2 regions of the Mesorhizobium sp. M0898 genome follow, and region 2 is predicted to be linked to the other one. Evidence: riboswitches for the same ligand, from Rfam matches in the RefSeq annotation. Region 2 holds a riboswitch; the other holds the start of a gene.
The links. A riboswitch is a leader RNA that binds a small molecule or an ion and turns the genes downstream of it on or off. The one in region 2 is predicted to bind S-adenosylmethionine.
Positions count from the first base shown of each region.

Region 1: linked by a shared signal. The riboswitch ahead of metX (homoserine O-acetyltransferase MetX) and the one ahead of NKH90_RS10545 (O-succinylhomoserine sulfhydrylase) in region 2 are both predicted to bind S-adenosylmethionine.

Region 1 is NZ_JAMYOE010000014.1:28,189-43,452, forward strand. Features, by position in the region: gene NKH90_RS16760 (RNA polymerase subunit sigma-70) at 1-996, opposite strand, end outside; gene NKH90_RS16765 (SDR family NAD(P)-dependent oxidoreductase) at 1,039-1,785, opposite strand; gene NKH90_RS16770 (DUF1330 domain-containing protein) at 2,021-2,341, shown strand; gene NKH90_RS16775 (hypothetical protein) at 2,427-2,774, opposite strand; gene metW (methionine biosynthesis protein MetW) at 2,905-3,519, opposite strand; gene metX (homoserine O-acetyltransferase MetX) at 3,635-4,804, opposite strand; SAM riboswitch at 4,881-4,958, opposite strand; gene hisC (histidinol-phosphate transaminase) at 5,098-6,207, shown strand; gene NKH90_RS16795 (prephenate/arogenate dehydrogenase family protein) at 6,214-7,149, shown strand; gene NKH90_RS16800 (DUF2125 domain-containing protein) at 7,283-8,284, opposite strand; gene NKH90_RS16805 (gamma-glutamylcyclotransferase) at 8,399-8,932, shown strand; gene NKH90_RS16810 (quinone oxidoreductase family protein) at 8,977-9,957, opposite strand; gene NKH90_RS16815 (aldo/keto reductase) at 10,304-11,251, shown strand; gene NKH90_RS16820 (LysE family translocator) at 11,330-11,950, shown strand; gene NKH90_RS16825 (lysophospholipid acyltransferase family protein) at 11,978-12,778, opposite strand; gene NKH90_RS16830 (LysR family transcriptional regulator) at 12,885-13,793, opposite strand; gene NKH90_RS16835 (pyridoxamine 5'-phosphate oxidase family protein) at 13,925-14,545, shown strand; gene NKH90_RS16840 (YdcF family protein) at 14,575-15,165, opposite strand.
Region 2 is NZ_JAMYOE010000006.1:159,460-174,723, reverse strand. Features, by position in the region: gene NKH90_RS10610 (DUF952 domain-containing protein) at 93-443, shown strand; gene NKH90_RS10605 (quinone-dependent dihydroorotate dehydrogenase) at 440-1,516, shown strand; gene NKH90_RS10600 (MATE family efflux transporter) at 1,520-2,944, opposite strand; gene NKH90_RS10595 (histone deacetylase family protein) at 2,995-3,897, shown strand; gene NKH90_RS10590 (DUF6460 domain-containing protein) at 3,902-4,165, opposite strand; tRNA gene NKH90_RS10585 (tRNA-Gly) at 4,297-4,370, shown strand; gene NKH90_RS10580 (LysR family transcriptional regulator) at 4,687-5,676, opposite strand; gene chvE (multiple monosaccharide ABC transporter substrate-binding protein) at 5,994-7,058, shown strand; gene mmsA (multiple monosaccharide ABC transporter ATP-binding protein) at 7,158-8,690, shown strand; gene mmsB (multiple monosaccharide ABC transporter permease) at 8,687-9,979, shown strand; gene araD1 (AraD1 family protein) at 10,170-11,162, shown strand; gene NKH90_RS10555 (hypothetical protein) at 11,190-11,642, shown strand; gene NKH90_RS10550 (2'-deoxycytidine 5'-triphosphate deaminase) at 11,660-12,754, opposite strand; SAM riboswitch at 12,890-12,967, shown strand; gene NKH90_RS10545 (O-succinylhomoserine sulfhydrylase) at 13,038-14,228, shown strand; gene NKH90_RS10540 (ceramide glucosyltransferase) at 14,266-15,264, opposite strand, start outside.

The sequences.
Region 1 (15,264 bases), on a different contig from region 2:
CAGAGATGGCCCGAGCGGCCCTATGAAGATCGTCAAGGAAGCGATCCCGCCCTCGGCTGCGTCGAACACATGCAGGGAATGGGCCCGCCATTCAGGGCCATCGTGGCTGCGGGAATAAACCCCGACCGCCGGCTGGGCATTGGCGCGGGTAGCCAGCGTGCGGAAGCCGCCAAACCTCGGCCAGACGGTCTCGAAGAAACCGCGGATCGCTTCGCGGCCTTGATACCATTCGCGCCAAGGCGGCATGGTGTAGATGGCGTCCTCACGCAGCAGCTCGATCAAGCTGTCGAGATTGGCGGCCTGCCAGGCCTGCATGTAGCGTTCGAGCAGCAGGCCTTCTTCGGGGCTGGGCCGTGATCGGCTGGCAGGCCGTCCCTGAGGATAGCGCGCCGCCAGCGTTGCGCGGGCCCGTTGCAACGCGCTGTTGATCGAAGCCGTCGATCCGCCCAGCAAACGCGCCGTCTCGACAGCCGACCATCCGAGGACGTCGGCAAGCAGCAGCGCGGCGCGCTGCCGAGGCGGCAGATCCTGGATCGCCGCGACGAAGGCGAGCTGGACGGCCTCGCGGCTCTCGTAACGGGCTTCCGGACCTGGCTCGCTGCCGGCAACGTCTGGAAGCTCGGCGTCGGGGTAGGGCTCCAGCCAGGCGATGTCGGCTACCGGCCCGCCTATGGCCGCCCCGTGCGAGGGCGGCCGTCCGGGTTCCCAGAGAATGCGACGCGCCCTCGACCTCGCCTTGATGGCGTTGAGGCAAGCGTTGGTCGCGATCATGTAGAGCCAACCGCGAACCGAACCTCGCCCGTCGAACTCCGATCTTGCGCGCCAGGCGCGAAGCAACGTGTCCTGGACGAGGTCGTCGGCCTCGTGCAGCGAACCCATCATGCGATAACAATGCAGCTTGAGCTCGCGGCGATGCGCGGCCGTGACCTTCTCGAAGGCCAGCCGATCGAGGATCGGCTGGGGTGCTGGCTGCAGAGGTGGTTGACCGTTTGTCATGTGGCTTGTGCGGTTACGAGCGAGCGTTGCATTACGCGCCCCTCAGGCGGCCGGGGCAAGCCCGCTACCGCTCACCATGAAGGAACTGCCTTGCGGTTGGCCGGTGGCGAGTGCGACCACCGCCCGTCCGACATCGGCCGGCGTTTGCATGTCGGTCATGGCGGCGATGAAGTCCGCCGGCTGGATGCCCATATAGGCCGCTATGCTGTCGACGCCGGCCTTGCCCACGCCGGTTTCCGGCATGATGCGCATCGGCGCGAGCGCCATGAAGCGCAGGCCGAGGCCAAGCCGGTCGGCCTCCTTCTGGCTATGACCGGCCAGGAACATCTGCATGCGTTTTGCGCCGGCATAGCCGCCGGCGTTCGGTGGTCCGCCGGTCAAGGCCGCGCCGCTGGAGATCAGAACGATCCGGGTCCCCGGGTTGAGCGGACGCCGCAGAGCGGCCCGGCAAAACAGGAACGACGCCTTGACGTCCGTGTCCCAATTTGCCGAGAACGCCTTCCAGTTCTGTTCATGCACCGGCGCAGAAGGCGCCAGCGCACCTGCGCAGATCACCAGTACGTCCGGCTCAAGCGTGGCGAAGACCTTATCCGGGGCGGAGTCCATCGTAGCATCGGCCGCGAGCGTCTTCACGCCCGAGACCTCCCAGGCAAATTGCGCCAGGGCCTGTTTTCCGCGGGCGACGGCCAGCACCGTCGCTTTCTCCTTGAGGGCGGCCTCCGCGATGGAGCGGCCGACACCACGGCTGCCTCCGACGACGACGACATTCTGATTTTGCAACGATCCCATGGATCACCTCTCTATTCCCGGCCGCCGGACTATCCAGGCGCGCTCATCGATAAGGACAGCGCAGGTGGGTGGAAATCATCGGTGCCAGGCGGAAATATCTTTCAGCTGACGGCAGCGGCGCGTCGGTTTTGTATTCAGTGTCATTACCTCGGGGGTAATCGACCTGTGCGCGACGTCTCGGCAAACTGCTCCCATCAAGCCGGTTGTCCGGCCTTCGACCACAAGGAGTTACGCCATGACCGCCTACGCCGTCGCCCATATGCGCCAGGTCACGCCGGGACCGCAGATCGTCGAGTACCTGCACAAGATCGATGCCACGCTGGAACCGTTTGGCGGCCGCTTCGTGGTGCACGGAGGCGAGGTGGAAGTCGTTGAAAACACCTGGCCGGGCTATCTCATAGTCATCGAGTTTCCCAACCGGCAGCAGGCACGTGCATGGTACGACTCGCCCGCCTATCAGGAGATATTGCCGCTGCGTACCGGCAATTCCCGGTCCGACGTGGTCTTCGTTGATGGCGTCCAGCACCCGCACAAGGCCACGGACGTGCTTGAATAGAGGGAATGATCGGGTACAACCGGCGTCTATGGTGCCGCCATCTATCTGGCGGCACCGAATTTGGATCGCGTCTGCATCGGCAGCTTCACCGCCCCTGCAGCACCTTGATCGCGTTGGACATGTCGCCATGCGACAATGCAGCCAGGTAATCCGAGTAGTTGATCCTGCCGTTCGCGAAGCCGTTCATCAATCGCGTGCAGAACGTGTGTTCCAATCCGGCATCCGGGACGTTCATGAGCGCGGCGAGGTTTGCCCTTTCAACCTTGCCGAACCGCATCTTGAATTTGGTCATGCACCGCTGGATCGCCTGCCGTTTCAGCGCCGGGCTGCCACTCAACGCGACTTGTCCATTCTGGAAATCGGTCTTCGACGTCGTGCATCCGGAAATCAAAGTGGCCGACATCAAAGCTGTTGCTAATACTAACGTCTTCATTGCTTCCCCCAAACCAACCCGTTTGAGACCTGTTAAAGCAACAAAGAATGCCGGGCAACTTCATTGGATTGAAAATTGAAAATATGGTTTCTTGCGCAGGTCTGAGGTTCGTTGCTTCTGCCTGTCAAACCTATCGTTTCAGCAGGAATACCGCTTGCTGGCCGAAAAAGTTCCAGAACCACCAAGGCATGGAGAAGCCGATCCGCTGGCCGTTGGCGTCGAGCGCGGTTGCCTTTTCCACCGTCGCGCCAAGCTCGTCGCACAGATTGACGAAGTCGCGAATGGTGCAGAAATGGATGTTGGGCGTGTCGTACCAGGAATAGGGCAGGTCCTTGGTCACCGGCATGCGGCCGTTGAAGAGCAGCGAAAGGCGCACCCGCCAGTGGCCGAAATTCGGGAATGAGACGATGGCGCGGTTGCCGATCCGGAGCAGTTCGTCGAGCACCAGCTTCGGATTGCGGGTCGCCTGCAAGGTCTGCGACAGAACGACGAAGTCGAAACCCTTGTCGGGATAGAATTGGAGATCCTTGTCGGCATCGCCTTGAATAACCGACAGGCCGCGCGCCACGCATTCGTTGACGCCGCGCTGCGACAGTTCCAGCCCGCGACCGTCGACCTTCTTGGTCTCCTGCAGCAATTCGAGCAGCAGGCCGTCGCCGGAACCGACGTCCAGCACCCGCGACTGCGGCGGGATGAGATCGGCGACGACTTCGAGGTCGACGCGCTGGGCGCGGTTGACGCTCATGCCTTCGGCTCTTGCTCGGCACATGATCCTGATCCGAAAAGTCTGCAACTTTTCGGGGTCATGCGCTGATGCCTGGCGCATGGTCCTGATCCGAACAGCCTGCAACCTTTCGGGGTCATGCGCCAAGCCCTCTTGCCCGGGCGGCCGAGGCGATGAAGCCTTTGATGGCGGCGAACAGTTCGGGCTCGTCGAGCAGGAAGGCGTCGTGGCCGCGGTCGGTCTCGATCTCGACGAACGAGACCGAAGCGCCGGCCGCGTTCAGCGCGTGCACGACCGAGCGGCTCTCCTCGGTCGGGAACAGCCAGTCGCTGGTGAACGAAACCAGGCAGAAGCGCGTCTTGGTGCCGGCGAAGGCATCGGCCAACCGGCCGCCATGGTCGGCGGCGAGATCGAAATAGTCCATCGCCCGTGTCATGTAGAGATAGGAGTTGGCATCGAAGCGATCGACGAAGGTCATGCCCTGATGGCGCAGATAGCTCTCGATCTGGAAGTCGGCATCGAAACCGAAGGTCAGGGCTTCGCGGTCCTGCAGGTTGCGGCCGAACTTGCGGTGCAGCGCTGCTTCCGACAGATAGGTGATGTGGGCGGCCATGCGCGCCACCGCCAGCCCCTTTTCCGGCCGCTTGCCGTGCTCGAAATACTTGCCGCCATGCCAGTCCGGGTCGGCCATCACCGCCTGCCTGCCGACCTCGTGGAAAGCGATGTTCTGCGAGGAATGGCGGGCGCCGGTGGCGATCGGCAGCGCCGAGAAGACGCGCTCCGGATAGCTGGAGGCCCATTGCAGCACCTGCATGCCGCCCATCGAGCCGCCAAGCACGCTGAACAGCTGTTCGATGCCGAAGTGCTCGACCAGCATCAGCTGCGCCCGCACCATGTCGCGGATGGTGATGATCGGCAGGTCGAGCCCGTAGGGCTTGGCGGTGGCGGGATTGGTCGAGGCGGGGCCGGTGGAGCCGAGACAGCCGCCGATGACGTTTGACGAGATGACGAAGAAACGGTCGGTATCGATGATCTTGCCGGGACCGATCAGCACTTCCCACCAGCCCGGCTTGCCGGTCACCGGATTGGTGTTGGCGACATGCTGGTCGCCGGTCAGCGCATGGCAGACGAGGATGGCGTTGGACCGCGCGTCGTTGAGCGTGCCATAGGTCTGGTAGGCGATCTGGAACGGCGACAGCAGCGTGCCGGCGTCGAGCTTGAGCGGCTTGTCGGCGCCGAAACGCAACACCGGGCTCGACGGCTGGTCGGCCTCGTTGTTGGTTTTTCGCGCGCGCAAAGCGACCATCACATCTCCTTGCCCGGCCTTCAGTTGTCCACCGGTCTGGGCAACAAAAAACCGGCCATGCCTTCGCAAAGCCGGTTACAAGATGCAAACGGCCCTTTAGCAAGTTGTTTAACGTGGCTGCAAGCCGACCGGCCAAATCACCACGGAACTGTAGCCGTTCTTCTATGACTCGCGCATGGCTTCGTCAACGGCAAGTTCTTGATCCCGAATTGCCGGCCCCTCGACATTCCGGGCCACGGCTTGTATTTCCGCTGCGGCTTCCGGATGGAGGCACTCTCGACGGATTTCATGAAATGAGCCAGACACCGGATCAGACACGTCCAAAGCCCCGCGCCGGCATCATGGACATCGAAGCCTATGTGCCCGGCAAGAGCGCGGCGCCTGAAGGTGTCGCCAAGGTCCATAAATTGTCGGCGAACGAGAACCCGCTCGGCCCTTCGCCAAAGGCGATAGAGGCCGCGCGTGCGGTCGCCGACAAGCTCGCGGTCTATCCCGACGGCAGCGCCAGGCGCCTGAGGGAAGCCATCGCCGAGGTGCACGGGCTCAACCCGGCGAACATCGTCTGCTCCAACGGCTCCGACGAGATTCTGGGCCTGCTGGCGCAGACCTATCTCGCACCCGGTGACGAAGCCATCATCACCGAACACGGCTTCATGGTCTACAAGATCTACATTCAGTCGGCCGGTGCCGTCCCGGTAACGGTCAAGGAGACCGATGAACGCGCCGACATCGATGCGATCTTCGCCGCGGTGACGCCGGCTACCCGGATCATCTTCCTTGCCAATCCAAACAATCCAACCGGCACCTACGTGCCGTTCCAGGAGGTGCGCCGCCTGCATGCCGGCCTGCCGCGAAACGTGCTTCTGGTGCTGGATGCAGCTTACGCCGAATATGTCCGGCGAAACGATTATGAAGCCGGCGTCGAGTTGGTGGGCAGCGCGGAAAACGTGGTCATGACCCGCACTTTCTCCAAATTGGGCCTAGGCGGGGCGCGGATCGGCTGGATGTATGCGCCAATGCACGTCATCGACGCGATCAACCGCGTGCGCGGGCCTTTCAACGTCAATGCGACGGCAATCGAGGCCGGCATCGCGGCGATCCACGACCGCGCCCATATCGAACGCAGCGTGGCGCACAACGAGACCTGGCTGGCATGGCTGAGCGAGCAACTAAGCGGGCTCGGGCTGCGGGTGACGCCGAGCGTCGGTAATTTCATCCTCATCCACTTTCCCGAGGACAAAAAGCATTCGGCGGCCGCCGCCGACGACTACCTCAGTGCGCGCGGCTACATATTGCGGCGCGTTTCCGGCTACGGTTTTCCGAACGCGCTGCGCATGAGCATCGGCACCGAAGAGGCCAATCGCGGCGTTGTCGCCGCACTCGCGACATTCCTGAAAAGCTAGAACACCATGACCTCACCGATGTTCGGAAAGATCGCACTGGTCGGCATCGGCCTGATCGGCTCGTCGCTGGCCCGCGTCATCCGCCGCGAGGGACTCGCCGGCCAAGTCGCGATTTCGACGCGCAGCGACGCGACGCTGGCACGCGCGAGCCAACTCGGCCTTGGCGACACCTATACGACGGATGCGAAAAAGGCGGTTCGCGATGCTGATCTGGTTATCGTTTCGGTGCCGGTCGGCTCTTCAGGCACGGTCGCCGCAGAGATCGCGCCGGCGCTGAAGAAGGGCGCCATCCTCACCGATGTCGGCTCGACCAAGGCGTCGGTGATCGCGCAGATGCAGCCGCACGTGCCTGTTGGCGTGCACTTCATCCCCGGCCATCCTTTGGCCGGCACCGAAAAATCGGGACCGGACGCCGGTTTTGCCGAACTGTTCGAGAACCGCTGGTGCATTTTCACGCCGCTGCCCGGCACCGATCCCGCAGCACTGGAAAAGCTCTCGGAATTCTGGCGCCGCTGCGGCTCCAACATCGACACGATGGACCCGCAGCATCATGACATGACGCTGGCCATCGTTTCGCACTTGCCGCATATCATCGCTTACAACATCGTCGGTACCGCCGACGATCTGGAGTCGGTGACCAAGTCCGAGGTCATCAAATACTCGGCTTCCGGCTTTCGCGACTTCACTCGTCTCGCGGCGTCCGACCCGACCATGTGGCGCGACGTCTGCCTGCACAACAAGGACGCCATTCTCGAAATGCTGGCGCGGTTTTCCGAGGATCTGTCCTCGCTGCAGCGGGCGATCCGCTGGGGCGACGGCGAAAAACTGTTTGACCTGTTCACCCGGACCCGCGCTGTCCGCCGCTCGATCATCGAGGCCGGCCAGGACATCGATGTACCGGATTTCGGTCGCCAGGCAGTCGAACACCCGCCGAAGGGATAAGCCGCGGCAGGCCGATCGCAGGCCGGCCCGGCTTAGAGCGGTTCATCGTTTCACAGAAACGCCGAACGGCTCTATCTCTTTGTTTTGCGCAATTCCGGACGGAAAACCGTTTCACACTTTTCCTGGGATTGCTCTAGTCGAGCGGCTTGATCTTGCCGAGCGGGATGAAGCCGAGCGAGGCCTTGCCCCTGACGATCTTCAGCGGCATCGACGGCTGGTTGCCGAGCAGCGCCAGTCCGGCAAAGCCGGTCTGGATCTCTTTCTTCTGCTCGGGGATGGCGGTGGCGAGGATTGCCGCCACGGCCTTTGGATCATTGAGCCTGATCGTCAGGTCGGCATTTATGAGACCGTCGTCATCGACCGACAGCGGTCCGGAAACGGTGATGCGCGCAGTTCCGGACGACAGATCGAGCTCGTGGATTTCGGCCGCCTGGCCGCGCAGGCTCGTCGGATTTGCCTTGATCAGTGTCAGGCCGTTCTTCAGCGTCACGTCGCCGCTGCCGTCGAGCGGCGGCAAGACGCGCCCGCCGATGGCCGCCGCGTCGATTTCAAGATCGGTGAAATTGCCGGCATAGTCGATGTCCGGGCCGTTTGGGCGCAATTGTCCGGTGGCGGTTCCGGCGCTGAACAGCGAGACGGGATCGGTGTCGTCTGCCGGATCGGTCTGGCCGGACAGGCCTTCTGCCTGCAGCGAGAGGCGCCTCGGCAGCGGCCAGGACAGCTTCATGTCGGCCCGCAGATCATCCCAGTCGATCCAGAGCGGGGTCATGCCGGGAACAGAGGTCCTGAGCGGCCCCCTGAGCTCGGCGGCAGGCGACAGAAGCCGGGTGATCTGCGTGGCGGCGTTGATCTTGCCTGTCGATGCCGCGACGTTGCGGCTGTCGTCCTCGTAAGCCAGGCTGTCGCAGGAAACGGTGAAGCTGAAGGGATAGCCGCTGACCGCGAGATTGGCGCAGTCGGCCTTGATGCCTTTGTCGTCGAGATCGGCGACCGCCTTTTTGGTTGCGCTCTCGACCAGGTCCGCCAGGTAGAACCAGCCCGCGCTGTAGATGCCGAACAGCACGAGGATGAAAGCGGCAAGCCACAACAGGCGGCGACGTTGGCTGGGCGGCGGGCGCTCGTCACTTGACGTCATGCTGCGGCTTTCGTTAACGCGGGGTGGCACGGGCGGGCTGTCGCTTGCGGCACCAACAGGTAGACGGACTGAAACACCACCGGTGAGGTGGTCGTCACAATCAGGCTTGGCGATATGGGCGATTTTTGGGTTTTTGGCTACGGCTCACTGATCTGGCGACCGGGATTCGCACATGTCGAGACGCGGCGCGCCCGCCTGCATGGCTACCGCCGTTCGCTCTGCGTCTATTCTTTCGTGCATCGCGGCACGCGCGAACGGCCGGGCCTGGTGCTCGGCCTCGACCGCGGCGGCTCCTGCATCGGGCTGGCGTTCCGGGTTCCAGGCGAGCTGCGCAACGAGGTCATTACCTATCTGCGCGAACGCGAGCTGGTCACCAACGTCTATCTCGAACGTGTGCTCAGCGTTCGCCTCGACAAGGGTGAAACGGATGGGGGCAAGACGGTCGACGCCGTCGCCTATGTCGTGGACCGCAGCCATGAGCAATATGCCGGTGCGCTCGACCCGGCCGAGGCGGCGGCCGTCGTTCGCGGCGCCGTCGGCCAATCGGGGAGGAATGAGGATTACGTGCTCAGCACGCTGGAGCACCTCGAAGCACTGGGTATAAGCGACCACTGGCTGGAAGACGTGACGAGACGGATCGCGACGTAGCGCCTTTTGTCGTTACCATGATGTTTTCGGTGTCGTGACGCGGGCTACATCCTGAAAATCTGTTTTCCAAGATCGGCGCGATCCAGACTGTTTGCCACGGCAAGCTTGAACTCGGTCAGCGGGTGGAGACCGCCGACAGGAACGTGGAAGCCGGGCTGGCCGAAGGTGTCGATAATCTCGCATAGGACAGGCCGGTCGGCTTCGGCAGGCGGCGAAAAGAAGTAGCGATAGATATTCGCCCTGATTTCGACGCCGCTCAGCAACACGTCGAAATTGTGCAGTTCGAAGCGCTCGGCACTCATTCCGCCATTGATCACCATCTGCCCGCCGAGCGCCAGGGTGCGGATCAATTCGCCGCTGACAGGTCCGCCGACATTGTCGATAATCCCATTCAATCCGGCGCCGCCGGTGATATCCATCACCGCTTCCCGGATACTTGCCTTCAAGTCCGAAAGGTCAAGAATGGCGGCGGCGCCAAGCGTCTTCAGATCGAAGCTTTGGTGCGAGCGCCGCACAAGCGCGATGACGTTGATGCCGCGTCGTTGGGCGAACTGCATCACCATTGTCGAAATCGACGAATAGCCGGCCGTGACAGCCAGCCACTGGCCAGGCCGCACACGGGAATCCACCAGCAGATCCCACGCGGTAATGGGGTTCACCATCTGCCCGGCGCGTTCGACAGGATAGCCGGCAGGCAACGGGATCAGCCATTCGGCGGGAATGGCGGCGTACTCGGCCCAGCTGCCATAATAGCTGAACGCGACAAGCATCCCCGGTTCCAACCCGACGTTCGCGCCAACGGCTTCGACGATGCCGGCGCCATGGTTTCCGGCGATCTGCCGGGGAAAATGCGGCTTCTTCGGTTCGGGATAGAGGTTCTGGATAAACAGGAAGTCGCCCGGATTGATCGAGGCCGAGACCATCCTGACCAGCACCTCGCCGTCGCTGATCCGTGGCATCGGCAGGTCATCCATGTAGAGCACGTCGCGCGGCGAACCGATGGCGTCAAATACAATTGCTTTCATGCCGGTCTCCATAACAAACGATCCGAGGCCAACAGTCTGAGCCCCGGCCAGACCGTGCCGAGACTTGCGTCGGCGCGGCGGAACCTATGGCCGGCCGGCAAAGGTCTGAATTGGCAGATTTGACAATCTATGTGCCAAACTTGCCAGATCGTTTCTTCAGAGGCTGCTGGTTTGGATGCCCGGGACCAGCGCCTTGGGGCCGGACACGGCGCGGCGGGTCGCGGCTTTGTGAAGCGCCGGCGGGCTGGAAAAGAGGCTATGCGTTTGACGTCGCCACGGCGCGACATAGGTTAGCCCGATCGGCGGCTCCCATCCGCCCCAGCATGAATCACCATGGAGATCAGCCTTGCAGAAACGTCGTCTCGGTCGCACCGACCTATCCATCGCGCCATTGGTTCTGGGCGGCAATGTGTTCGGCTGGACCGCCGATGAGAAAACCTCGTTCGACTTGCTCGACCGCTTTGTCGACGCCGGTTTCAACGCCATCGACACGGCCGATTCCTATTCGCGCTGGATTGCCGGCCACCAAGGCGGCGAATCCGAAACCATCATCGGCCGATGGATGAAGAGCCGTGGTAACCGCGACAAGGTTGTCGTCATCACCAAGGTCGGTTCGGATATGGGACAGGGCAAGAGGGACCTGTCCGCCGCCTATATCGAAAAGGCCATCGATGCTTCGCTGAAGAGGCTGCAGGTCGATAGCGTCGATCTCTATCTGTCGCACTGGCCCGACCCGGCGACCCCTTATGAGGAAACGCTCGGCGCTTACCAGAAACTGCTCGACAAGGGCAAAATCCGTTATGCCGGCGCTTCCAACCTCGACGCCGCCCAGTTGCGGGCCGCACTTGACGTAGCAAGCCTGCGCGGTCTGCCGCGCTACGAGGTGCTGCAGCCGGAATACAATCTCTACGACCGCTCGTCCTTCGATGGTCCGCTGCGCGATCTGTGCGCGGCCGAGGACATCGGCGTCATCACCTATTTCAGCCTCGCCAAGGGGTTTCTGAGCGGCAAGTACCGGAGCGAAGCCGATCTCGGCAAAAGCCCGCGCGGCAGTGGTGTGAAAGGGTATCTCAACGCGCGCGGCATGCGCATTCTCTCAGCGCTCGACGCGGTGTCGGCCAGACATTCGGCCAAGCCGGCGGAAGTGGCGCTTGCCTGGGCCATGGCGCGGCCCGGCGTCACCGCTCCGATCGCCAGCGCGACGACGCTCGACCAGCTCGACAGCCTGGTGCGTGCCGCATCGTTGCAGCTCAGTCCGGACGATATCGTCGAGCTCGACAAGGCCAGCGCATAGCCGCGCACGATCGTTCAAGACCGGCGCCGCTGCCTTACCCTACCGTCCCTGCCTCGTCACAGGATGCAGGGACGCCGCATGGCCGGACAGGGTCTTCTCGATCAGCAGCTATGGGAGCGATTGCTGGCGCTTGTGCTGGCATCGGCCATCGTCATGGGCAGCCCGGGACCGGCGACGATAAGCGTCACCGCGGTCGGCGCTGCGTTCGGCCTGCGCGGTTCGCTGCGCTATGCCTCGGGGATCGTTGTTGGCACGATCCTCGTGCTCGTGGTGGTGGCAACGGGCATTATGGCCGTTCTCGCGGCGTTGCCGAAGCTCGCCGCGCTGCTGGCGGTCGCCTCGGCAGCCTACATCCTCTATCTGGCCTTCAAGATAGCGACGACGCCGCCACTGGCGGCACGCATTGGTGGGGCGGCGCTTCCCACTTTCCTGGGCGGGTTCCTTCTGGCCGTTGCCAATCCGAAAGCCTATGTGGCGATTGCCGCCGTGTTCGCCGGCGCGTCTTCCGGCGCCGGCGGTCTTGCTATTTCAGCCAAGCTGGCGGTCCTCGCCTTGATGATTGTTGCCATTCATCTCTTGTGGCTTCTCGCCGGCGCGGCTTTTGCACGTTTGCTGCGCAAACCGCTGGCGTCGCGGATCATCAATCTGGTGTTTGCCGTGACGCTGGTTGCAACAGCCGCCCTGGCTGCCTTGCCGTGAGCCTTTCTGGCATCCGCGGTGGGTGTCTCAGTCTTTCAATTCAGGTTTCGCGTCCAGCTCACCAAGCCGTTTCACCGCCGTCGGCGGCATCGGCGGCGGGTTCGGTGTCTGCGCCGCTTCGACGAGGAGCTGGTCGCAGGCGGCCTCCGTCTCGCCGATCAGCCGTTGCATGAATTCGTCCTTGCCGAGGCCGGGCGGGATCGGTGGCAGGAAGCGCGCCTTGATCGTGCCGGGATAGCGCAGGAATTTGCGGCGCGGCCAATAGAGGCCGGCGACGTGGGCGACCGGCACCACCGGAATGCCAAGTTGCGCGTAGAGTTCGACGATGCCGTATTTGTAGACCGGTTCGTCGCCCGGCGCGCGGCGGGTGCCCTCGGGATAGATGATCAGCTGGCGCGGATTGCGCGCCAATTCCTGTTTGGTCGCGGCGATCACCATTTTCAATGCCTTCGAGCGGCTGCCGCGGTCGACAGGAATCATCCGCATCTTCAAAATGTACCAGCCGAAGAACGGGATCCACGTCAGCTCCCGTTTCAATATGTAAACGGGATCGTCGAGATAAGGCAGGAAAGCGATCGTGTCCCAGAAGGACTGGTGCTTCGGCGCCAGGATGAAGGAGCCGTCAGGCAGGTTTTCCTGGCCGGTGATCTCACTTCTGGTGCCGGCGATCTTGTCGTAGAGCCACATGCTGGTGCGCGACCAGAATTTCGGCACGAACCAGGCGCGATGGCGCGGCGACAGGAAATAATACGGGGTCCAGAGGATCATCTGGACGATCAGATTGAGGTAAAAGGCGAGATTGAACGCCAGCGAGCGGAAATACAGCATACAACAAGTGCCCGGTGAGGAGGTGTGCGTTCGTTACACCAAGCGCCGGCAAAAAGGAAACGCTGCGAGGCGGGCGATCGGCCCGGCCTTGCGAGGGCCGTCTTCGTCACGTTTCCCACGCGGCCTGCAGCAGGCGCTGTCTCAGGCGCGGGGCGGCGAAGTCGAGGAATGCGCGCAGCTTCACCGGCAGTAGCCCCTGGCCGGCATGGACGAGGCTCACCGGCCATGGGTCTGGCTCAAACTCTTGCAGCACCGGGCGCAGCGTACCCGACCGGACTGCGGCGGCAATCTGATAGGAAAGCAGCCTCGTCACGCCGACGCCGGCAATCGCCGCATCGATCGCTGCCTCAGCCGTGTTGACCCGTAACCTGGAGCGGATCGGCACGCTGAATTCGGTCTTGCCGGTGGCGAAGCTCCAGGCTGCGGCGGTGAGCCCTTCGAAGGTGATGGCACTGTGTGCTGCAAGCTCCTGCGGCGTTTTCGGTGTGCCGTGCTCGGCGAGATAGGCCGGGCTCGCGCAAACGACGCGGCGGATTGAGCCCAGGCGGGTGGCGATCAGGCTCGAATCGGCAAGCTCGCCGATGCGGATGGCGAGGTCGATGTGCTCTTCGACCAACTGGGTTATCCGGTCGGCGAGTGTCAGCCGCACACCTACCTCAGGATAGACGGAGAGGAAGCTGGTGACGACCGGCAGCACATGCAGGCGGCCGAAGACGATCGGCGCAGTGACGATGAGTTCGCCGGTCGGGGCATTGTATTCGCCGGCGGCTATTCGCTCGGCCTCGCCGACCTCGTCGAGAATGCGACGACAGGCGGCGAGATAGGCATGGCCTGCATCGGTCAGCGACAGCTGCCGCGCCGAGCGGTTCAACAGCCGTGTCTTCAAATGCTTTTCCAGGTCCGAAACCTTGCGGCTGACCGTCGTCAGCGGAATGCCGAAGCGGCGCCCGGCAGCCGAGAGGCTGCCTGTCTCCGCCGCGGCAACGAAAAGCGACATGGACTGGAGGCGATCCATAGCTCTCCCGAAAATTTGCCCTCCCGAAAAACGGAAGGATAGATTGCAGATATGGCATCTGCATCTCGAAGATGGAAGGACCTATTTCCTGACTAGCAATACAGCGCAGCTTGGCGCTTGAGGAGGCTTCCATGAACGCTCACACCAGCGATGTTGCTTTCACCCCGACGGTGAAGGCGATTCAGGCGCGCAAGGGCTCGCGCCAGGCCTATGCCCGTGTCGAGGAGCGTGGCGGCTGGCAGGCGGCAATCACGCCCGATCTCGCCGCCTTCATCGAGGCGCAGACCAGCGTCTTTCTGTCGACCGCCAATGCGGACGGGCAGCCTTACATCCAGCATCGCGGCGGGCCTGCCGGTTTCCTCACGGTGCTCGACGAACGGACGATCGGCTTTGCCGATTTTTCCGGCAACAGGCAGTTCATCACCCAGGGCAACCTCAACGACAACCCACAGGCTTTCCTATTCCTGATCGATTATGCGCACCGGCAGCGCATCAAGATCTGGGGCAGGGCGCGCGTCGTCGAGGGCGATGCCGAGCTGACGGCAAAGCTGATGCCGCAAGACTATAAGGCGCGACCCGAGCAGGTTATCCTGTTTACGGTTTCGGCTTGGGATTCAAATTGCTCGCAGCACATCCCGCAGCGTTTCGAAGCGGCCGACGTGGCGGCGGCGCTGGGCGAACGCGACAAGCGCATCGAACGGCTCGAACAGGAGATCGCACGCTTGCGATCAGATGCTGCAGCCAGGGAATAAGAGCTAGGGAATAAAAGTGCCGGTGCCGTTCAGTTTCCGCCCGCGGCGTCGGCCAGCGTGACGCCGTTGGGCGATTGCTTCACCGGCATGATGCCGCGCGCCAGCGCCAGCAGGTATTTGTTATATTCGGTGAACAGCACGCGCAGCGCTTCTGGCTTGGTCAGCCAGCCGCCATTCTCGAGGTTGGTGTTGACCACCGGATAGGGTTCGAGCCTGGCGCCGTGCAGCAGCCGGCCCATTTCCAGCAGGCTGCGCGGCATGTGATAATTGTTGGTGACGAGAATGACGGTGCCGTAGGCATGGTCCTCGACCCATTTGGCACTTTCCTCGGCATTGCCGATCGTGTCGAGCGCGGCGCGGTCGATGTCGACGCAGCAGGAAAACAGCCTCTTGTCGCCGCCGGTCGCGGCCTGAAGCTGGCGGCGGCTGGCGGAGGGATGGACGCCGCTAATCAGCAGCCGCTCGCCCTTGCCTAACGCAAGCAAGCCCATCGCAGCGTCGAGGCGCGACTGGCCGCCGGTCAGCACGATGATAGCGTCGGCCCTTGCCGGATTGGCGGGCGTAGTCAGGCGGCTGACGGTATTGGCGAACCAGCCGAAGCCGGCGACAAACAGCGCCATAAAGGCGAGCAGAAGGAGAGCCGAGATGCGCAAGGAGCGGGCTGCCAGCAGCCGCCCACGTTCGGCGAACTGATCCGGCTTGGCAAATTCATCAGGCTC
Region 2 (15,264 bases):
ACAGTTTGCGCCTGAAATGGGGATGAACCTGAAATGGGGAAGAACACGGGCCTGCCCTTCCCCGCGTGGTCGGTTCGGACTATAGCGCAACGATGTCCGAGATCATCTACAAGATAGTTCCCGAGGCGCTGTGGCGCGAGGCTGAAAGAGAAGGCGGCTTCACCGGCGCGCCGATCGACGTCGCCGACGGCTTCATCCATTTTTCTACCGCCGGGCAGGTTCGGGAAACGGCGGCCAAACATTTCGCCGGCCAAAGCCGGTTGCTGCTGGTCGCCGTCGATAGCGCGCGCCTCGGCGATGCGCTGAAATATGAGGTCTCGCGCGGCGGCGCCCTGTTCCCGCATCTCTATGGCGGGCTCGGCCTCGATGCGGTCGTTTCGGTGCAGGCATTGCCGCTCGGCGCTGACGGCCGGCATGAATTCCCGGCGCTGGAGGCCGAATGAGCGCGTTCGACCGGATCGGCCAGAAACTGCTGTTCACGCTCGATCCGGAAACCGCGCATGGGCTGTCGATTGCCGCGCTGAGATGCGGGCTGCCGGTCGCCGGTCGTCCGCCGCAGGACAACAGGTTAAAGGTCAGCCGTTGCGGGCTCGATTTCCCGAACCCGCTCGGCATGGCCGCGGGTTACGACAAGAATGCCGAAGTGCCGGACGCGCTGCTCGGCCTCGGCTTCGGCTTCGCCGAGGTCGGCACGATCACGCCGCTGCCGCAGACGGGCAATCCGAAGCCGCGCATCTTCCGGCTGCCTTCGGACGGGGCAGTGATCAACCGGCTGGGCTTCAACAATGAAGGCCACGCCGCCGCAGAGAAGCGCCTTGCCGCCCGCAAGGGCCGCCCCGGCATCGTCGGGATCAACATCGGCGCCAACAAGGACAGCGCCGACCGCGTCAGTGATTATGAGCGCGGCGTGATCCGGTTCGCGCGATATGCCAGCTATCTGACGATCAATATCTCCTCGCCGAACACGCCGGGCCTGCGCAACATGCAGGCGCGCGACCAGCTTGGCGAGCTCCTGTCGCGGGTCATGGCCGCGCGTGCGGCGGCACCGGCAAAACCGCCCGTGTTCCTCAAGATCGCGCCGGATCTGGTCGAGGCCGAGCTTGAGGACATCGCCGCCGAGATCAACGACAAGCAAATGGACGGCGTCATCGTCTCCAACACCACGATCGCGCGATCCGGCCTGCGCAGCGCCGGCCTTGCCGGCGAGGCCGGCGGGCTTTCGGGGAAACCCTTGTTCGAGCGCTCGACTATCGTGCTGGCAAGGATGCGAAAACTGCTTGGCCCGGATCCCACTATCATCGGCGTCGGCGGCGTCGATTCCGCCGAGACGGCGCTGGAAAAGATCCGTGCCGGCGCCGATCTCGTGCAGCTCTATACCGGCATGATCTATGCCGGGCCTGCGCTGCCGGGGCGCATTCTTTCCGGCATGGCCCGTTTCGTGGACAGTCAAGGGCTGAAGTCGCTGCGCGAGCTTCGCGACAGCCGCCTCGATCACTGGGCGGCGAAACCGCTTTAGCGATCAGTTAAAGGCTGTGCGCACCCGCAGCCGCAATATGGCGAGCAGGCTGAAGCCGCGTACCAGCAGGAAGACATGCAACGCCGCCCACAAGCCGTGATTGCCGAAGGCCGGCGCCAGAATCAGCAGCGCGGCGCTGAACGACAGGAACGACAACAGCATCATGTTGCGCATGTCGCGCGACCATGTCGCGCCGATGAAAACACCATCCATCTCGAAAGCCAGCACGCCGCTGAGCGCGGTGAACGCCGCCCAGGGCAGGTAGATATCGGCGATGGCGCGGACGTCTGTCGCGGTCGTGATAAGGGCGATCAGATCCGTGCCCTCCAGCAAGAAGAAGAGTGTCGCCGCGCCCGCCAGCCCGAGCCCCCAAAGCAGCGTCAGCCGCACCGCCTGGTCAAACGCCGTGGCGGCACGGGCGCCTATGGCGCGCCCGGCGAGCTGTTCAGCGGCGGTGGCGAAACCGTCGAGGAAATAGCCGGCAACCAGGAAGAGGTTCATCAGCACGGCGTTGGCGGCCAGCGTCAGAGTGCCGAATTGTGCGCCCTGGCGCGTGAACAGCGCGAAGGCGGCGAGCAGCGAAAAGGAGCGGATCATGATATCGCGATTGAGCGACATCATGCGCAGGAATGCCGGCAGATCGAGGACGCGGTGGCGCGGCAGCCTGGGCGCCGCCCAAAAGCGCCGGCCGACAATGGCGAGACCAAGCAGCATGGCGACGAATTCGCCGGTGACCGTTGCCCAGGCAACGCCGGCAACGCCCCAGCCGAGCTCCAGGCCAAGCAGGAAGCAGAGGGCGATGTTGATGCCGTTCAGTATCAACTGCAGCATCAGCCCGAGCCCGCCCTCGCCGCGCCCAAGCACGTAACCGAGGATGGCGTAATTGATCAGCGAGAACGGTGCTGCGAGCATCCTGATGCGGATATAGACGTCCATCGCCGCGCTGACGCGCGGTTCGGCGCCTATGAACCATTGCCCGGCGGTGGAGACCAGCGGCGCAAGCGCGGCAAGCACGACGCCGGCGACGACCGCGATCAGCACGGCGCGCCAGAACACCGCCTGCTCCTCCAGCGCATCGCCGCGCCCGAAGGCCTGGGCGACGAGGCCGGTGGTGCCGGAGCGCAGGAAGTTGAAGGTCGTGAAAACGACGTCGAAGATCAGGGCGCCGGCCGCAAGGCCGCCGAGAAGGGCGGCGTCGCCGAACTGCCCAACCACCGCCGTGTCGACAATTCCGAGCAACGGCGTCGTCAGATAGGCAAGCGTCATCGGCACGGCGATGGCGAGCACCGAGCGGTTGGTGACGACAAAGGCCCTGGCTTCGGTGGCGTGGGCTTCGGTGGGTAAAGCCTGCTCCAAACGCGTGTTGCTTCCCGTTGCGGCTTGATCGGCCAGCCGATGTGCCCCAGTTTGCCGACCTCGCGCAACCATCCACCCCGTTATGGTCAACCGAAATCCGCCTCTGGCGCACCGGCCGCCCCATGCCCTTGCAGATCGTTCATCATCCCGACTATGACGCCGGCTTCGCCGTCAACCACCGCTTCCCGATGAGCAAATATCCGCTGCTGATGGATGCGTTGCGGGCACGCGGCCTGGCACGTCCCGAAGCGCTCAACAAGCCGGAGGCGGCGCGGCCATCATGGCTGAAGCTTGCCCACGCGGCAGACTATGTCGACCAGGTGCTTGCCTGCAAAGTGCCGGTGGCGATCGAGCGCGAGATCGGCTTTCCCGTCGGACCGCGGGTTTCGCTGAGGGCGAAGCTCGCAACGGCCGGCACGGTGCTGGCGGCGCGGCTAGCGTTGCTGAACGGCATCGCCTGCAACACCGCCGGCGGCAGCCATCATGCACGGCGCGCGCAAGGCGCCGGCTTCTGCACCTTCAACGACGTAGCCGTTGCCGCGCTGGTGCTGCTCGCCGAAGCTGCTGTCCAAAACATCCTGGTCGTCGACCTCGACGTGCATCAGGGCGACGGCACGGCGGATATCCTGAACGACGAGCCGCGCGTGTTTACCTTCTCCATGCATGGCGACCGCAACTACCCCGCGCGCAAGATCGCCTCCGATCTCGATGTCGCCCTGCCCGACGGCGCCGGCGATGCAGCCTATCTGGAGCGGCTGGACGCCATCCTGCCGGAGCTGTCGGCGCGAAGGCGCTGGGACCTCGTCTTCTACAATGCCGGCGTCGATGTCCATGTCGAGGACCGGCTCGGCAGGTTGTCGCTCACGGATGACGGGCTGCGCGCCCGCGACGATATGGTGATCCGCCATTTCCGCACGCTTGGCATACCGGTATGTGGCGTTATCGGCGGCGGCTATTCGACGGATGTCGCAGCACTTGCTGCACGGCACGCCATCCTGTTCGAGGTGGCGGCGGGCTACGCCTGAAAATTCACTTCCGGTAGTTAGCGATCCTGAGCAGGATGAAGGCCGGCACGACGATCGCGGCACCGAGCAGGATGTAGCCGAGGAAACGGTCGATGGCGTGGAAGCCCAAATTCCACAGGTCGATGAAGAATTTGCGAATGCCATAAAGCACATCCATCGGCGACCAGCCGAAGGCATTCATGACCAGCCCGACGAGGAACGACACCACAAGCAGCTTCAGGATCACCCGGAGCGGCGTATCGCCGAGAAAGCGGTTCAGTGCGGACAAGCCTGTCTCCACAGTCGGGTGCCGCGATTCGGGCACATGCCTAGAAATACGCAGTTGATAGCCCTGCATCAAGCCGAGCCCTCAAACCGGATTGCGCATCGGCGCCGGGCCATGATATCGGAGGAACCAGCGCGGGTATGATGTAATGGTAGCTTGTCAGCTTCCCAAGCTGAACGCGCGGGTTCGATTCCCGCTACCCGCTCCAGCTCTTGCCCCCCGGTGCATTGCACTTGTTCTGGCCAAGCTGAAAACCAGCGGATTTATAGGCAGTTTTACAGCCCGGGCTGGCCGTCTTTCATCTGTTTGGCCGATGTGCCAGTTCGTGGAATATCTCACATTGAGGGTCGGCGGGGCCTCGAATGACCCCAACCGGAAAGTCTACCCTTGGGCCGCTGGCTTCTGCTGGCGGGCCTTTTTTGAGCATCAGGCAGTAGTGGCCGACGTGCATCGGCGCCGCTGCTGGCGGGCCTGTCTGGTCGTCTGGCCGGCCACGGGATGCGCTCCGCTTGCCGCTCCAGCCCTTATCCCACCTCCCGCAGAATAAAGTCGTGCAGCATCTTGGCTGCCGGTGACAGCGCGCGGTTCTTCACCGTGATCAGGCTGTAGGGCCTGACCTCGATGTCGAATTCAGTCTGGACAACATCGATGGCGCCGGCCAGGCCTTCGGGGTTCTGGATGAACTTCGCGACCTGGATCGAAACCGGCGCAATGGCGTCGGATTGCGCGACCATGACCAGAGTCAATAGCAGCGAGCTGGTGTTGAGGATGCGGTCCGGCAGCGCGATGTTGCGGTTCAAAAAGTTGCTTTCCATCGCCTGGCGCAGCGGCGAGCCGCCCGACTGGAAAACCCAGTCATAGGCGGCGGTGTCTTCCAGCCGCACCGCCTTGCCCTTGGTCAGCGGGTGGCCGCGGCGCACGATCAGGCAGGCTTTCTCGACGCCGATGACGCGCGCTTCGAACAGCCGCGGATTGAGGTCGTCGGGGATGCGGGCGATGATGAAATCGTGGCGCGAGGCGATCAGCTCGCGTGCCAGGACGTTCGAGGTCTCGACCTGCATGGTGATTTCGATGCGCGGATAAAGGCGCCGGATCTCGCGGATCGCCGGCACCGCCAGCTCGATCGCCGGTGCTGTCACCGCGCCCAGGAATACCGAGCCGCCCTTGCCCGCCTTGAGCTCGAAAATCTCGCGGTCGACCTCACGCATCTCGAGCAGGATCGATCGCGCGCGCCGTGCCAACGCCTTGCCATAGGGTGTCAGCGTGATGCCGCGCGGCAGCCTTTCGCAGAGCTTGACGTCGAGCACGGCCTCCATCTCGGCGATCATGCGCGAGGCCGCCGGCTGCGAGATGTTCATGACCTGGGCCGCGGCGCTCACTCGGCTGTGCTCGTCGAGGGCTGCGATCATACGCATGTGACGCAGGCTCAAGCCGCTGCGCAGCAAGGTTCCGCCATCACCCGGGATTTCATCGTAACTGGCTGATATTCCGCCAGGATTTCGCAGCGCTGCCATGATTCTTCCCTACTCTTACGCCCGGCGCCCTGGCAGGATCCGGCAGCGTCGTCACTAGCCTAAGCCATATCAGTCTCGATATAGCAACCATCAAAGATCGCATTTGACAGTTATGGCAAAGCGACACACCCTTCGCGCGTCCTGAGGCTTGACGGTCGGTGACGAGGGAAAACTCGTATCGATTGAAACCAGAGTCTCGGGGCCGATTGGGAGGATACCGGAGATCGATTGACGGCAGCGGCGCGTTTGGCGCTCCTGCACGATTGCGCGGCCCACGAAACCCAAGGGTACGCGTCCATCAACCAGGGAGAGTTAATGTGAAGATTATCAAGACACTGGCCGCCGTCGCGGCCCTAGGCATCGCGGCCATGACGCTGCCGGCGCAGGCGGGCGAAGGCCTGATCGGCGTGCTGATGCCCACCAAGACCTCGCAGCGCTGGATCAACGACGGCGACGCCGTCAAGTCCCAGCTCGAGGCTCTGGGCTACACTGTCGACCTGCAGTACGCGCAGGACGACATTCCGAACCAGCTCAGCCAGCTGGAAAACGAAATCACCAAGGGCCCGAAGGCGCTGATCATCGCTTCGATCGACGGCACCACGATGGGCGATGCGTTGCAGAAGGCGAATGACGCCGGCGTTGTCGTCGTCGCTTACGACCGCCTGATCAAGAAGACGCCAAATGTCGACTACTACACCACCTTCGACAATTTCGGCGTCGGCGTCATCCAGGCCAAATCGCTGCTCAAGGGTCTCGGTTATCCCGAGAAGAAGGGCCCGTTCAACATCGAGCTGTTCGGCGGTTCGCCGGACGACAACAATGCGTTCTTCTTCTATAACGGCGCCATGTCGGTTCTTCAGCCGCTGATCGACGACAAGACCCTCGTCGTGAAGTCCGGCCAGATGGGCATGGACAAGGTCGGCACGCTGCGCTGGCTGGCGGCAACCGCCCAGGCCCGCATGGACAATCTGCTCTCCGCCAACTACTCGGACGGCAGCCGCGTCGATGGCGTGCTCTCGCCCTATGACGGCCTGTCGCGCGGCATCATCGCTTCGCTGCGCGCCGTAGGCTACGGCACCGCCGATCAGCCATGGCCGATCGTCACCGGACAGGACGCCGAGACCGCTTCGGTCAAGGCGATCATCGCCGGCGAACAGTATTCGACCGTGTTCAAGGACACCCGCGAACTCGCCAAGGCGACGGTCGAACTCGTCGACAAGGTGCTCTCGGGCGGCAAGCCGGAAGGCCTCGACACCACGACCTACAACAACGACGTCAAGGTCGTTCCCTCGATCCTGTTGACACCGCACGACGTCGACAAGTCGAACTATCAGGCCCTGGTGGTCGATTCCGGCTACATCAAGGCCGAAGAGCTGAAGTAATCGCGGTTACAAAGCCTGGGGTCCTGCGCAGGCAGGGCCCCTTTTCGTTGGCGAGCCAGCCCGGTATTGTTTGCGGACCTCGCAGGAGTGGTATTCTCAATGGCATCGACGATTTTGGAGATGTGCGACATCACCAAGACGTTTCCCGGCGTCAAGGCGCTGTCGAACGTCAAGCTCATGGTCGAGGAAGGCGAGATCCATGCCGTGGTCGGCGAGAACGGCGCTGGCAAGTCGACGCTGATGAAGGTGCTGTCGGGTGTGTATCCGTCCGGCACCTATGACGGCCAGATCATCTATCGCGGCGATGAGTGCCATTTCAAAGGCATCCATGACAGCGAGCGCAAGGGCATCGTCATCATCCACCAGGAGCTTGCGCTGGTGCCGATGCTGTCGATCGCCGAAAACATCTTTCTCGGCAACGAGCACGCCAGATACGGCGTCATCGACTGGAATGCCAATGAGGCGCGCACCAGCGCCCTGCTCAAGAAGGTCGGCCTCAAGGAAGACCCCAACACGCTGATCACCAATATCGGCGTCGGCAAGCAGCAGCTGGTCGAGATCGCCAAGGCGCTCAGCAAGGAAGTGAAGTTGCTCATTCTCGATGAGCCGACCGCGAGCCTGTCCGAAAAGGACAGCCAGGCGCTGCTCGATCTGCTGCTCGAATTCAAGCGGCAAGGCATCACTTCGATCCTGATCTCGCACAAGCTCAACGAGGTGAACCGGGTCGCCGACAAGGTCACCATCATCCGTGACGGGCGGACTATCGAGACGCTGGCCAAGAAGGACATCTCGGAGGACCGCATCATTACCTCGATGGTCGGCCGTTCGCTCGACGACCGCTATCCGCCGCGCGAGCCGAAGATCGGCGAGACCGTTCTCGAAGTGAAAAACTGGTCGGTCTACCACCCCATCCATGCCGAGCGGCAGGTCATCAAGGGTATCAACCTCAACGCCCGCAAGGGCGAAGTGGTCGGCATTGCCGGGCTCATGGGTGCCGGCCGGACCGAGTTTGCCATGAGCCTGTTCGGCCGGTCCTATGGCCGTCGCATCACCGGCGAGGTGTTCCTCAACGGCAAGCCGATCGACGTCTCTTCGGTGAGCAAGGCGGTGGAACACGGCATCGCCTACGTTACCGAGGACCGCAAGACCTACGGGCTCAACCTGATCGACCACATCAAGCACAACATCACGCTGGCCAACCTGCCCGGCGTGTCGCGCCACGGCGTGATCGACGATTTGAGCGAGCTTTCGGTCGCCAACGATTATCGCGGCAGGACCAATATCCGCGCCTCGAGCGTCTACCAGATGACCGGCAACCTTTCTGGCGGCAATCAGCAGAAGGTGGTGCTGTCGAAATGGCTGTTCGCCAATCCGGAAGTGCTGATCCTCGACGAGCCGACACGCGGTATCGACGTCGGCGCCAAGTATGAAATCTATACGATCATCGCGCGTCTCGCCTCCGAGGGTAAGGCAATCATCGTCATCTCGTCGGAAATGCCCGAACTGCTCGGCATCACCGACCGCATCTACGTCATGAACGAAGGACGCATCGTCGGCGAAATGGCGGCAAGCGACGCCAGCCAGGAAAAGATAATGCGCGCCATCGTCCGCGGAGAAGGAAAAGCATCATGAGCACCGAAAGCGCTCCCGGGCCGCAGACCGGCGTTGCCCAGGATCTACAACAGGGACCTCGCATTGCCGTCTCGGCGCTGGTCACCAACCTGCGCGAATACGGGTTGGTGCTGGCGTTGATCGCAATCATGGTGTTCTTCCAGTTCACCACGTCCGGAACGCTGTTCAAGCCGGTGAACCTCAGCAATCTCGTACAGCAGAACAGCTTCATCATCGTGATGGCGCTGGGCATGCTTCTGGTGATCGTTTCGGGTCACATCGATCTCAGCGTCGGCTCCGTCGCCGGCTTCATCGGCGCACTGGCGGCGATGATGATGGTCATCTGGCCGCTTGGCCCATTGAGCAATCCGCTGGTGGTGTCGATCATCTGCCTGATCGTCGGTGGTGCGATCGGCGGGGCACAAGGCTACTGGATTGCCTATCACCGAATACCGAGCTTTATCGTCACGCTGGCGGGCATGCTGATCTTCCGCGGCATCTGCCAGGCGCTGCTGGGTGGCGGGTCTTCCGTAGGGCCGCTTCCCGTCGGCTTCAAGGCGCTCAGTTCCGGCTTCATTCCGGACCTGATCGGCCCGTTGACGCTGATACCGCCAACCGTGAACGCCGCCGGCAAAACCATTGTCGGCAGCGGCCTGACGCTGCACCTGACGACGATCGTGATCGGCCTCGTCGCCGTGCTCGCCTATGCCTATTTCGGCCTCAGGGCACGGCGCACCCGCGAGAAGCATGGCTACGAAGCCGAGCCCTTCTCGCTGTTCGTCGTCAAGACCCTGGTGATCAGCGCGCTGGCGCTGTTTCTCGTCTACCAATTCGCCACCTATAGGGGCCTCCCCATCGTTCTCATGGTGATGGGCGTGCTGATCGCGTTGTTCGTCTTCGTTACCAAACGCATGACGATCGGCCGTCGCATCTATGCGATGGGCGGCAATGCCAAGGCAGCCCAGCTATCGGGCATCAAGACCGAACGGCTGACGTTGATGGTGTTCATCAATATGGGCGTGCTGTCGGCACTCGGCGGTCTGATTATCGCAGCGCGCCTGGGGCAGGCTGTGCCGGCGGCCGGCCTCGGCAGCGAGCTCGACGTCATCGCCGCGGTGTTCATCGGTGGCGCTTCGGCGATGGGCGGCGTCGGCCAGGTCATCGGCGCGGTGGTCGGCGGCTTCATCATGGGCGTCATGAACAACGGCATGTCGATCATGGGCGTCAATGTCGATTGGCAGCAGGTGGTCAAAGGCCTGGTGCTGCTCGGCGCCGTCGTCTTCGACGTCTACAACAAGAACAAGGCTTGAGAGGCAACCAGGAGGCATACGGGTCACATCGCGGCGCTGCCGGGCGGCGCAAAGAAGTCCCCCGAGGGACCTGATCCGCGAGCGCAATCCGGACGAAGAATTTCAACCGAGGCGCGGACAGGGTCCTGGCCGCGCAGGGCAGGGTTTGCCGAGAAAGGGCAGGCCAGCCCACAATTCAGAGAGGGTTACCATGCTGATCTCACAAATCCTCGACGACGCCGAGACGATCCGCGTCGTTGCCCGCAACGGCGGCAAGACCCGCGTCATCAACGGCGCCCGCAGCGTCTATTCGCTGGCGATGGAAGCCGCGCGTACCGGCAGCGGGCTTGTCGCCCTGATCGAGCGCAAGGGCTTCGGCGAAACCGTCGATCTCGACGCAGCCTACAAGAAGGGACGGCTGCTGTCGCCGATCAACCATCCCGATCCGGCGCATCTCCATCTCACCGGCACCGGGCTGACGCATCTCGGCTCCGCCGCGACCCGCGATTCCATGCACAAGAAGCTCAGCACGGACGGCGAGGAACAGCTGACCGATTCCATGAAGATGTTCCGCATGGGGCTTGAGGGCGGCAAGCCGGCGAAAGGCCAGATCGGCGTGCAGCCGGAATGGTTCTACAAGGGCAACGGCACCATGGCGGTGGCGCCCGGGGCGGCGCTTATGTCGCCGGCCTTCGCCCAGGATGCCGGCGAGGAGCCGGAAATCGCCGGTATCTATGTGATCGGCGACGACGGCGCCCCGTTCCGCGTCGGCTTCACGCTGTCTAACGAGTTTTCCGACCACGTCACCGAGCGTGTGAACTATCTCTTCCTTGCCCATTCCAAGCTGCGCAACGCTTCGTTCGGGCCGGAGATCCTGATCGGCGATCTGCCGTCCGATATCCGCGGCGCTTCACGCATCCTGCGCGACGGCAAGCTGCTTTGGGAAAAGCCGTTCCTGTCGGGCGAGGCGAACATGTCGCACACCATTGGCAATCTCGAGCATCACCACTTCAAATACTCGGCCTTCCGCCAGCCGGGCGACGTGCATGTGCACATGTTCGGCACGGCGACGCTGTCCTTTGCCGACGGCATCAGGACCGAGGCCGGTGACGTATTCGAAATCGAGGCGCAGGATTTCGGCCTGCCTCTGCGCAACCCGCTTGAAATCGAGCAGCCGGTGAAGGTGGCGGTGAAGGCGTTGTAAACTGGTGACATAATTCAGGGGCGAGAAATGAACGGCCTGCGGATTGGCACTGTGTTCGTAAGTTTAGTCCTGTTCCTCGCCTATTTCTCCCCAGCGGCTTACAGCGCCGGACAATGCAGCGCAAAATCCTATCGCGGGGCCCGGATGTCGATGACTAACCGGCTTCTGGCCACCGGTTATTCGAAATCGCAAGTGAGCTTTCTGATGCGCAACGCGGATCGCATGACGTCCGCACTCCGCGCTGACAGACTGAACGACAATGGCAGAGCCTGCGGTATCGACTCCGCCAGAGCCCATGTGCTGGGATGTATCGACAAGCAGTTGTTCCCCTTGCAGTCCAGCTCAAGCGCCTCACTTGACGACGAGAAGCAAACCAGAGGATTTTGGGGGAAGAAGCGATTGGCAGTGCGAGAACTGCTCTTTATCGGTCAGTTTCATGGCTGCCTTGGCGCCGCGAAAGAATATCTGTTTCGCGGCTGACGGAATTGCGAACAAGCTCAGCGGGCGGCGCGGAAATGCTTGGACAGTTTCAGGCCCTGCGCCTGATAGTTCGAGCCGAGATCTGTGCCGTAGAGCGCCCGCGGCCGTTTCAGCATGTGCTCGTAGACCAACCGTCCAACGATCTGGCCGTGATCGAGGATGAACGGCACTTCGTGGCTACGCACCTCGAGCACCGCCCGACTGCCGGTGCCGCCCGACGCCGAATGGCCGAAACCCGGGTCGAAGAAACCGGCATAATGGACGCGGAACTCGCCGACCAGCGGATCGAAGGGCGTCATTTCGGCCGCGTAGAGCGGCGGCACATGCACCGCCTCGCGCGACACCAGAATATAGAATTCGTCCGGATCGAGCACCAGCTCGCCGGCACCGCTCTTGTAGAGCGGCTCCCAGAAATCGACGACATCCTGCGCGGCGCGCTTGTCGACGTCGACCAGGCCGGTGTGGTGCTTGCCGCGATAGCCGACAAGCCCATCCTTGTCGCCGTCGAGGTCGATCGACAGCGCGATGCCGCCGCCTGAGATGTTGGGTGGTTCGGTGGCGACCAGCATCTCGGTGCGGTGCAGGTCGTGCAGCTCGCTTTCCGACAAGAGCGCATTGCCGGTGCGGAACCTGATCTGCGACAGCCGCGAGCCGGTGCGCACGACGATCGGGAAAGTGCGCGGGCTGACCTCCAGATAGAGCGGGCCTTCATAGCCGGCGGCGATCTTGTCGAACTCGTGGCCACGGTCGGTCATTACCCGGGTGAAGATATCGAGCCGTCCGGTCGAGCTTTTCGGGTTGGCGGAGGCGGAAATATGGGCGGGCAGCGCCAGGCTTTCGAGCAGCGGCACGATGTAGACGCAGCCGGTTTCCAGCACGGCACCTTCGGCGAGGTTGATCTCGTGCAGCTTCAGCCGGTCGAGCTTGTCGACAACCCTGTGGTCCGGGCCGGGCAAGAAGGAAGCACGCACCCGCCAGGCCTTGTCGCCGAGCCTGAGGTCAAGGCTGGCCGGCTGGATCTGATCGGCATCGAGCGTGCGCGGCGATTTCAGCGCGCCCGTCTGGAACAGCGCGGAAATATCCTGATCGGGAAGAATGCCTGTCTGCCGCAAGGGTCTGGCTCCGTTCGAACGCCGGGCGAGGTCTTGTTCTGTCGCAGGTCCGACCGTGGACGCGTTTGGCACCTGCTTGGTACAACCCTCTTAATCATGCCGGCAATTGACGCAAGCGTGGCGCGGGTCTAAAGCTCGTTATCCCGTGGTGATTTGGCCGGTCGGCTTGCAGCCACGTTAAACAAGTCGCTAAAGGACCGTCGGGCCGCAAGGCCATATGGACCGGTTGCGACTTTCGCGACCGGTTTTTTGTTGTTTGGACCAATTTTGGTGTTTGGATGGAATGATGACCAAGAAGCGCGACTGGAAGCCTCAGACCGCACTCGTGCATGCCGGAACGCTGCGTTCCGGCTTCGGCGAGACCTCCGAGGCGATGTATCTCACCCAAGGCTATGTCTACGAGACGGCGCAAGCGGCGGAGGCCCGCTTCAAGGGCGAGGAGCCGGGCTTCATCTATTCGCGCTATGCCAATCCGACGGTCGACATGTTTGAAAAACGCATGTGCGCGCTGGAAGGAGCCGAAGACGCGCGCGCCACGGCATCCGGCATGGCGGCGGTGACGGCAGCACTGCTGTGCAGCGCCAAGGCGGGCGACCATATCGTAGCGGCGCGCGCGCTGTTCGGCTCCTGCCGCTGGGTGGTCGAGACGCTGGCGCCGAAATACGGCATTGAGGCAACGCTGGTCGACGGCACCGACATCGCCAATTGGGAAAAGGCGGTCAAGCCGAACACCAAACTGTTCTTCCTGGAAAGCCCGACCAATCCTACGCTGGAAGTGATCGACATTGCCGCCGTCGCGGCACTTGCCAATTCGATCGGCGCCAGGCTGATCGTCGATAATGTCTTCGCCACGCCCTTGCAGCAGAAACCCCTGCAGCTCGGCGCCCACATCGTCGTCTATTCGGCCACGAAGCATATTGACGGCCAGGGGCGCTGTCTTGGCGGCATCGTTCTGTCGGACAAGAAATGGATCGACGAGAACCTGCATGACTATTTCCGCCACACCGGCCCAAGCCTCTCGCCCTTCAATGCCTGGACGCTGCTGAAAGGCCTTGAGACGCTGCCGCTACGCGTACGCCAGCAGACGGAAAGTGCCGGCCGCATCGCGGATTTCCTGGCCGAGCGCCCGCAAATCGCCCGTGTCATCTATCCTGGCCGTGCCGACCACCCGCAAGCGGCCGTGGTCAAGAAGCAGATGTCGGGTGGCTCGACGCTGATCTGCCTCGATGTGAAGGGCGGCAAGCAGGCGGCCTTTGCCTTCCAGAACGCACTCGACGTCGTGCTCATTTCCAACAATCTCGGCGACGCCAAGAGCCTGATCACCCATCCGGCGACGACGACGCACAAGAACTTGACCGATGAGGCCCGCGCCGAGCTCGGCATCGGACCGGGAACACTCAGGCTGTCAGTTGGCCTTGAGGACGCCGACGACCTGCTCGAAGACATCGAGCAGGCACTGAGAGTTGCCGGATAAGGGATGGCCGAACAGAGGCGAGCGGGAACGCGCCCGATCAGGCGCCGGACGGGGTCTCTTCCAGCTCCGCGACGGTCTTTGTCTGGATAGTCATCACGTTGCCGCGCCAGTCGACGGCGCCGCTCAGCCATCCGCGCGCCCAAATGGCGGGAAGCATCAGGTCTCGCGCCATCATCGCCGGGATCGTGCGCGGCGACAGCTGCCATCCCTTGGCCGAGGCCAAGGCGCATTCCGGCAGGTAGGCCGCGACCAGCACGGCGATGGCGGTTGCCGGCAGGCTGACGCCGGCGTCAGCCGCCGCGATCAGCGCAAGCACCAGCGGCGGCGCCGCGCCGATCAGGATCTCGGGGGCGAAGAACAGCGCGAAGGTGACGCGGCGCAGCCGCGCCCAGCGCGCCTGCCGCGACCAGATCTCGCCAAGCGTGCGCCGGCCGAGCGGCTGTTCGAAGGGCGAGGCGACAAGATTGACCCGCAGTCCGAGCCCGTTGACCAGCTTGGTCGCGGCGGCGTCCTCGGCGATCTCGGCGGCAAGCGCGCGGATGCCGCCATTGGCGTCGAGCATCGGCTTGTTCCACAACATGCTCTTGCCCTGCGCGAAGCCGAGGCCGAGCGCCTCTCCAGCGTACTGCCAGCGTGCCTGCAGCGTGTTGAGAAAGGCGCATTCGACCTCCCCCCAGAAACTGTCCGGCCGTGAGCCGATCGGCGTCGAGCAGACGAGGCCAGTGCCATGCCGCCATGCCGCCATCAGCTGCTGGACGTAGTCGCTCGGCATAAGCACATTGGAATCGGCAAGGATGACCCAGCGATAACGCCCCGCCTCCCAACCCTTCACGCAATTGTTGAGTTTTGGATTGCCGCTGATGCGGTCGTCACCGACTAGAAGGCGGGCGCGAATAGCTGGAAAGCGCGCCATTGCTGCGGTGATCGGCTTGACCACCGGGTCGTCGGCATGGGCGACACAGAAGATGAGTTCGTAGCGCGGCCAGTCGAGTGAGAAGGCGCGCTCCAGCGTCTCTTCGGCAAACGGCTCGACGCC